One region of the Janthinobacterium sp. GW821-FHT03C10 genome, then DNA from elsewhere that is predicted to be linked to it. Evidence: riboswitches for the same ligand, from Rfam matches in the RefSeq annotation. Region 1 holds a riboswitch; the other holds the start of a gene.
The links. Region 1 has a riboswitch for thiamine pyrophosphate ahead of AC07VH_RS09435 (TonB-dependent siderophore receptor). Riboswitches for the same ligand answer to the same signal wherever they lie in the genome.
Positions count from the first base shown of each region.

Region 2: it holds a riboswitch for thiamine pyrophosphate, as region 1 does, so the genes downstream of both, thiC (phosphomethylpyrimidine synthase ThiC) here and AC07VH_RS09435 (TonB-dependent siderophore receptor) in region 1, are expected to answer to the same signal.

Region 1 is NZ_JBWKUN010000002.1:352,522-355,922, reverse strand. It holds gene AC07VH_RS09435 (TonB-dependent siderophore receptor) at 1-1,475, opposite strand, end outside; TPP riboswitch at 1,562-1,659, opposite strand; gene AC07VH_RS09430 (iron-containing alcohol dehydrogenase) at 1,726-2,883, opposite strand; gene AC07VH_RS09425 (ferritin family protein) at 3,026-3,331, shown strand.
Region 2 is NZ_JBWKUN010000008.1:137,717-141,117, reverse strand. It holds gene thiC (phosphomethylpyrimidine synthase ThiC) at 1-1,418, opposite strand, end outside; TPP riboswitch at 1,498-1,613, opposite strand; gene AC07VH_RS24260 (hypothetical protein) at 1,722-1,976, opposite strand; gene AC07VH_RS24255 (response regulator) at 2,015-2,821, opposite strand; gene AC07VH_RS24250 (hybrid sensor histidine kinase/response regulator) at 2,850-3,401, opposite strand, start outside.

The DNA.
Region 1 (3,401 bases):
ACGGACACATTGTCGAGCGGAGTGTAGACGAGCGAGACGTTCGGCAGCAGGAAGTCGTGCTTGGCGCGGATTTCCGTGTCGGCCTTCAGCACGTACTGGTAGCCGTCGACATTGATCTGGCGCAAGCCGCCATGCAGCTTCCAGTTCGGCGCCAGGCTGACGATATCCTGCACGAAGACGGAGTTTTCCGTATCCTTGCGCACCAGGCGCACGGGACCCGTGACGCCGGGCGACGTGCCGACGATCTGCGGCTGGTAGATATTGCTCACGCCCACCCAGTCGTACACGTACAGGCCGGCGCGGTCCTTGCGGCGGAAGGTCGAGACGCCGGCCGTGAAGTCGTGGCGCAGGGAACCGGTGGCGAACTTGCCCTGGATCATGGCTTGCGCGCTCAGCGGCTTTTTCGTCTCGCCCAGGCTGCGGTAGTCGTACACGTCGTAATCGCCATTGCCGCAGAAGCCGGGGTACAGGTCTTGTCCGCTGCAGCCGTACGGGAAGGCCGTGTAGTCGTCGCGCTTGAACGAGTGCTGGTTGGCCGACAGGGTGGCGTGCCAGTCGTCATTGAAGGCGTACTGGAAGCGCAGGCCGATATTGCTGGTGACGGTTTCCACGGGGCGCGTCCACGGCTGCAGGTTGAGCATGGCGTCGGCGCTGATGCCGGTTGGTAAGGTTTTATTGTTCAGCAGCTGGAAGCCGGGCGCCGTGGCCTGCGCCTTGTCCTGGTAGTCGGCATCGAGCTGCAGCAGGGCTTGCGGCGAAATCTGCCAGTCGAAGGCGCCGGAAATGAACTTGCGGTTGCCGTCCGCGCCCTTGATGTAGGAGCGCAGGCGTTCGGCCGCCACGTTGACCCGGTAGCCGAAGCGCGTGTCTTCCAGGCGTCCGCCCAGGTCGACGGCGCCGTACAAGGTGCCCCGTTCGCGCGTTTCCACGGTCACCGTGCGCAGCGGCGCGGCGGTGGGGCGCTTGACGATGAAGTCGATCACGCCGCCCGGCGCGGCCACGCCCGCCTGCAAACCGGCCAGGCCTTTCAGCACTTCGATGCGTTCCTTGTTTTCCAGCGGAATTTGCGTGTCGCCAGGAATGGCCACGCCATCCTTGCGGTAGCTGGAATTGTTGTCGAGCTTGAAGCCGCGGATCGTAAACTGTTCCGCATAACCGACGGCGTTGTAGGCATCGTTGATGCTGGCGTCGAGCTTGACGGCATCGCTGAGATTGCGGATTTGCAAGTCCTGCATGTCTTTTTGCGAAATGACGGTGACGGACGCGGGCGTCTGCAGCAGCGGCGCGTCGGAAAAGCCACCCACGGAGGCGCGCTTGGCGGCCGGCGCCTTGCTGGCCGTGACGACGACTTCGGCCATGCTTTGCGCCTGCGGGTCGGCGGCTTCGGTGGTGTCATTCGCGGCGAAGGCCGGCGCGGCAAACGCGTGCAGGATGGCCAGTGTCAGGACGGAAACAGATAAATTCGGTGTGGACATAGATTGCTCGTGGTTCAAGCCGGCTCTGGGAAAGAGCACGGCAGGCTGCTTGTTCGGCTGGCGCCAACGCAGGAGCTATCAAAGGAGGGAGGTACTTTGCGCTTTCCTTCGCTGGCATTATCCAGATCAGGTACGAAGGGTATCTCTCACCCGGATGACTGCTCCAGGACCCCTAGCGAACTGACAGCTTAGCATGAAGCACGGCCGGCTGTCCCCCTGGCCGACCGTTTTACAACAGTGTGGCGCGAATCTATAAACTGAGTTCCAGCACCTTGCGGCTGACGGCCGGCGTCACTTCGCGCTGTTCGCCCAGCGCCGTCATGCCATGCGCTTCCAGGGCGGACACGACGGCGTCCACGCTGGCATGGTTCAGGCCATAGTCGGCCAGGCGCGTCTTGACGCCCATATGGCGGAAGAAGAATTCCGTGCGCGCGATGGCGGCCTCGATGCGGCCATCCTCGTCGCCGCCATCGAGGCCCCACACACGGGCCGCGTATTGCAGCAGCTTGGCGCGCTTGGCCTGCTTGCGCACGCGCAACATGCTGGGCAGGATGATGGCCAGCGTCTGCGCATGATCGAGCTCGTACAGGGCCGTCAATTCGTGGCCGATGGCGTGCGTGGACCAGTCCTGCGGCACGCCCACGCCGATCAGGCCGTTCAAGGCCAGGGTGGCGCTCCACATCACGTTGGCGCGCACGTCGTAGTCGTCCGGGTGCGACAGGGCTTTCGGGCCTTCCTCGATCAGGGTCAATAAAATGCCTTCGGCGAAGCGGTCCTGCACGGACGCGTTCACGGGATAGGTCAGGTACTGCTCCATCACATGCGCAAACGCATCGACGACGCCATTGCCCACCTGGCGCAACGGCAAGGTGAACGTCTTCGACGGGTCCAGCACGGAGAATTTCGGATACACCTTGCGGCTCATGAACGAGCGCTTTTCCTGCGTGGCCTTGCGCGTGATCACGGCCGAGCCGTTCATTTCGGAACCCGTGGCCGGCAAGGTGAGCACCGTGCCGAAGGGCAGGGCGGCCTCGACGATCTTGCCGCCCTTCGCCAGGATGTCCCACGCTACGCCCTCGTGCAGGGCGGCGGCGGCGATGAACTTGGTGCCGTCGACCACGGAGCCGCCGCCGACGGCCAGCAGGAAATCGATGCGCTCGCTTTTCACCATGGCCACGGCCTGCATCAGGGTTTCATAGCTGGGATTGGGTTCGATGCCGGCAAATTCCAGCACCGTGTGGCCGGCCAGCGCCGCCCTGACTTCATCGTAGACGCCGTTCTGCTTGATGCTGCCGCCGCCGTAGGTCATCAGGACCCGCGCCTGCGGCGGGATCAGGCCGGCGATGGCGGCGATCTGGCCCTGGCCGAAGAGGATTTGCGTCGGATTGTAAAAGTCGAAATTGAACATGGGGCTCCCGCTGCCGAGGTGTAGGCTGTTGCTGAGTCATGATTATGGCCGAACGGGTGAAATCGTGTCGTGGACGCTTGAGCTTTTCGCCCGCGCGGTGGAGAATGCAGCCGATGTCACCACCACGCGAAAAGGAATGCGCATGACCACCGTCCCACTGGAAGAATCCGGCTTGCCGGCCACCGCGCTCGACATGCATCGCGCCATCGGCGCCGCCATCGCTGCGCTGCAGGCGCTGGACTTGAACAGCCAGCGTTTCGAGGCGTGCACCGACCCCGAACTGCGCCGCGTGCTGGCCCACGCGGGCGACACTAGCCGCAAGGAAGCGGCCATGCTGCTCGAATGGATGCGCCGCCGCGACGCGCGCCTGGATACGGCCATGAAGGAGGCGCTGTTCAAGGCGGGCCCGATTGTTGCCCAGTATCACTATGACGAGAAAATATTGTAACTATCGGTTTGTTGTTGTGGCGTACCATGCGCCACATGGCCTTTGCTTCGCGTAGACTGTGCCCCGAACA
Region 2 (3,401 bases), on a different contig from region 1:
GCGATGTCGGTCGTCAATGGCCCCAGCGTGTAGAACGGCGCTTCGCCGCACTGCTCCAGCTGCAGGTCCATGTTTTCTTTAATGAGTTGCATCGGCACGTGGCCCGGGCCTTCGATCATCACCTGCACATCGTGTTTCCAGGCAACCTGCGTCAGTTCGCCCAGGGTCTTCAGTTCGCCCAGCTGCGCTTCGTCGTTGGCGTCGTAGATGGAGCCGGGGCGCAAGCCGTCGCCCAGCGAGAACGACACGTCGTACGCCTTCATGATTTCGCAGATCTCTTCGAAATGCGTGTACAGGAACGATTCCTGGTGGTGCGCCAAACACCATTTCGCCATGATGGAACCGCCGCGCGAGACGATGCCCGTCAGGCGCTTGGCCGTCATCGGCACGTAGCGCAGCAGCACGCCCGCGTGGATGGTGAAGTAATCGACGCCCTGCTCGGCCTGCTCGATGAGGGTGTCGCGGAAGATTTCCCACGTCAGATCTTCGGCCTTCCCGTTGACCTTTTCCAGCGCCTGGTAGATGGGCACGGTGCCGATGGGCACGGGGCTGTTGCGCACGATCCATTCGCGCGTCTCGTGGATGTGTTTACCCGTGGACAGATCCATGACGTTGTCGCCGCCCCAGCGGATGGCCCAGGTCATTTTTTCCACTTCCTCGCCGATCGACGAGGTGACGGCGGAATTGCCGATGTTTGCGTTGATTTTCACCAGGAAATTGCGACCGATGATCATCGGCTCGACTTCCGGGTGGTTGATGTTGGCGGGAATGATGGCGCGGCCGCGGGCGATTTCCTCGCGCACGAATTCCGGCGTGATTTCCGCCGGGATGCTGGCGCCGAAGGACTGGCCCGGATGCTGGCGGCCCATCAGGTCGGCCAGGCGCTCACCCATGGGGCCGGAAGCTTTCAGTTCGCGCAAATACTCCTGGCGGCGCATGTTTTCGCGGATGGCCACGAATTCCATTTCCGGCGTGATGATGCCTTGGCGCGCGTAATGCATTTGCGTGACGTTCTTGCCGGCGATGGCGCGGCGCGGCTTGCGGTGCAGATTGAAACGCAACTCGGCCAGCTTCGGGTCCGCCAGGCGGGCGATGCCGTAGTCGGAGGTGGGGCCGGGCAATTCTTCCGTGTCGGCCCGCTCCATGATCCACGGCAGGCGCGGCGTGTCGAGGCCGGAGCGGATGTCGATCTGCACGTCCGGGTCCGTGTAGGGGCCGGAGGTGTCGTAGACGTAGATGGGCGGATTCTTTTCGCCGCCGAACGACGCTTCCGTGTCGGACTGGCTGATTTCGCGCATGGGCACGCGGATGTCGGGGCGGCTGCCTTCGACGTAGATCTTGCGCGAATTGGGCAGCGGCGCGATGGCGGCTTCGTCGACCGTGGCGGTGGCGGAGAGGAATTTCGGGTTGGCGTTCATTTTGGCTCCTTGGCTAGACTATTTTTAAGCCTGGAGCCAGCTAAGGAGGTTCGGAATTACGCACGCGGAAAGGCGGGGTGCGTTCATCCTAAAGCTTCCCTTCGCTGGCATTATCCAGATCAGGTTCGGAGGGTATTTCTCACCCGCGCTTGCACTGTGTTTTCACAGCGAAAGGCAGGACCCCTAGCGTTTGCCGCCTTGCGGCAGCGAGCCAATTATACGCGGTTCGCGCCGCGTGGCCAGATGATTTCTTGCCGGTGTCGTGTTTGCGCATCTGCTGCAATGCAGCAGACGGCGTCGCGCTTATTTCTTCTTGCCCCAGCGCCAGGCGGTCGGTTCGCCCTTCAGCTGGCAGATGAAAATGAGCACGGCGACGATGGCCACTTCATACACGATATAGCCGACGAGCATGGTTTGCGGCGGGAACAGGAAGGCGCCGCAGGCGAACAGCGCCAGCGCGGCCAGAAACACCAGCCAGCCCTGCCAGGTGATGGGCAAGCCCCAGCCCCAGCCATAGGTCTTGGCGGGGAACCAGTAGGAGGGAGATTTGTCAGTCATGATTTTTCCTGGTCAATATCAATACCGCCAAGTATAAATCACGCTCCCCGCAAGCGCTCCGTGACATCGAGGCCGATGCCGCGGTAGCCGATGAAGCGGCTGCCATTGTCGAACATCGGTTCGCCGCTGACCTGCAGATACTGCGTGCTGCCGTCGAGGTTGGTGCGGCTGTAGATGAAATCGAGGAACGGTTCGCGCGCGGCGATCTTGGCGTCGAGCAAGGCGCGCTCGGTGGCGTTCCAGCGCTGCGGCTCTTCCTCGCTGCCGATGCCCAGCATTTCAGCCACGGGGCCGGAAAAGCGCGTCAAATTGCCCTGCGCATCCTGCTCCCAGTACCAGTCGGACGACAGTTCCGTGAAGCGCTGGAAGCGCGCTTCGCTTTCGCGCAGCTCCGCCGTGCGGTCTTCCACCATCTGTTCCAGCGACTTGTTGTATTCGGCCAGCTTCTGATACAGCAAGCGCACTTCCAGCATGTTGTGGATGCGCGTCTTGACTTCCACCAGGTCGAAGGGCTTGCTGACGAAATCCTTGGCGCCCGCCTGCAGGGCGCGCAGCTTATGGCCGGGCTGGGCCGTGATCACCAGCACGGGCAGGTAGCTGCCCGCCTCGATGTCGCGCAAGCCTTCCATGACTTCGAAGCCATCCATTTCCGGCATCTGCAGGTCGAGCAGGATCAGGTCGTAGCGGTGCTGCTGGTGCAGCGCGCGCACGGCTTGCGGGTCCATGGTGGAGGTGATGCGCGTGTAGCCGGCATTGCGCAGCACCTGTTCCAGCAGCATGACGTTCGCCTCCTGGTCATCGACGATGAGGATGCTGGCGTTCAGGATCTCGGTGGCTTGAAGCATGGCGGTATTCCTAAAATTGAGTGCTGAATCAGCGTATTGCGTGAGTGTCGTCGGCCAGGCCGTGCGCGGCTGCATGGTGCAGGGCCACGTCGAGCGCGTCCATGAATTCGACGACCTTGATCGGCTTGGTCAGATAGCGGAAGAAGCCCGCTTGCAAGCCTTTTTCGATGTCGCGCGGCACGGCGTTGGCCGACAGGGCCATGACGGGAATGTGGCGGGTGAGGGGATCATCATGCAGGATGTGCAGCGCGCCGTAGCCGCTGATGCCGGGCAGGTTGATATCCATCAGGATCACGTCGGGCTGGTAGGTGCGCGCCAGGTCGATGCCCAGGTGCGCATCGATGGCCGTCAGCAGTTTCAAGTCGCTGCGGCGGGCGATCAATTGCTCGACCAGCGCCAGGTTGGCGGGATTGTCTTCCACGTACAGCAAGGTGCGCAGGCTTTCCTGCGGCTCCTGCACCTGCGGCAGCGCATCGCCGTCGCCCAGCACCAGTGCCGGCGCGCTGCTGGCGGCCAGCTCGAACCAGAACGTGGTGCCCACGCCGACGGCGCTGTCGACGCCGATGGTGCCGCCCATCAA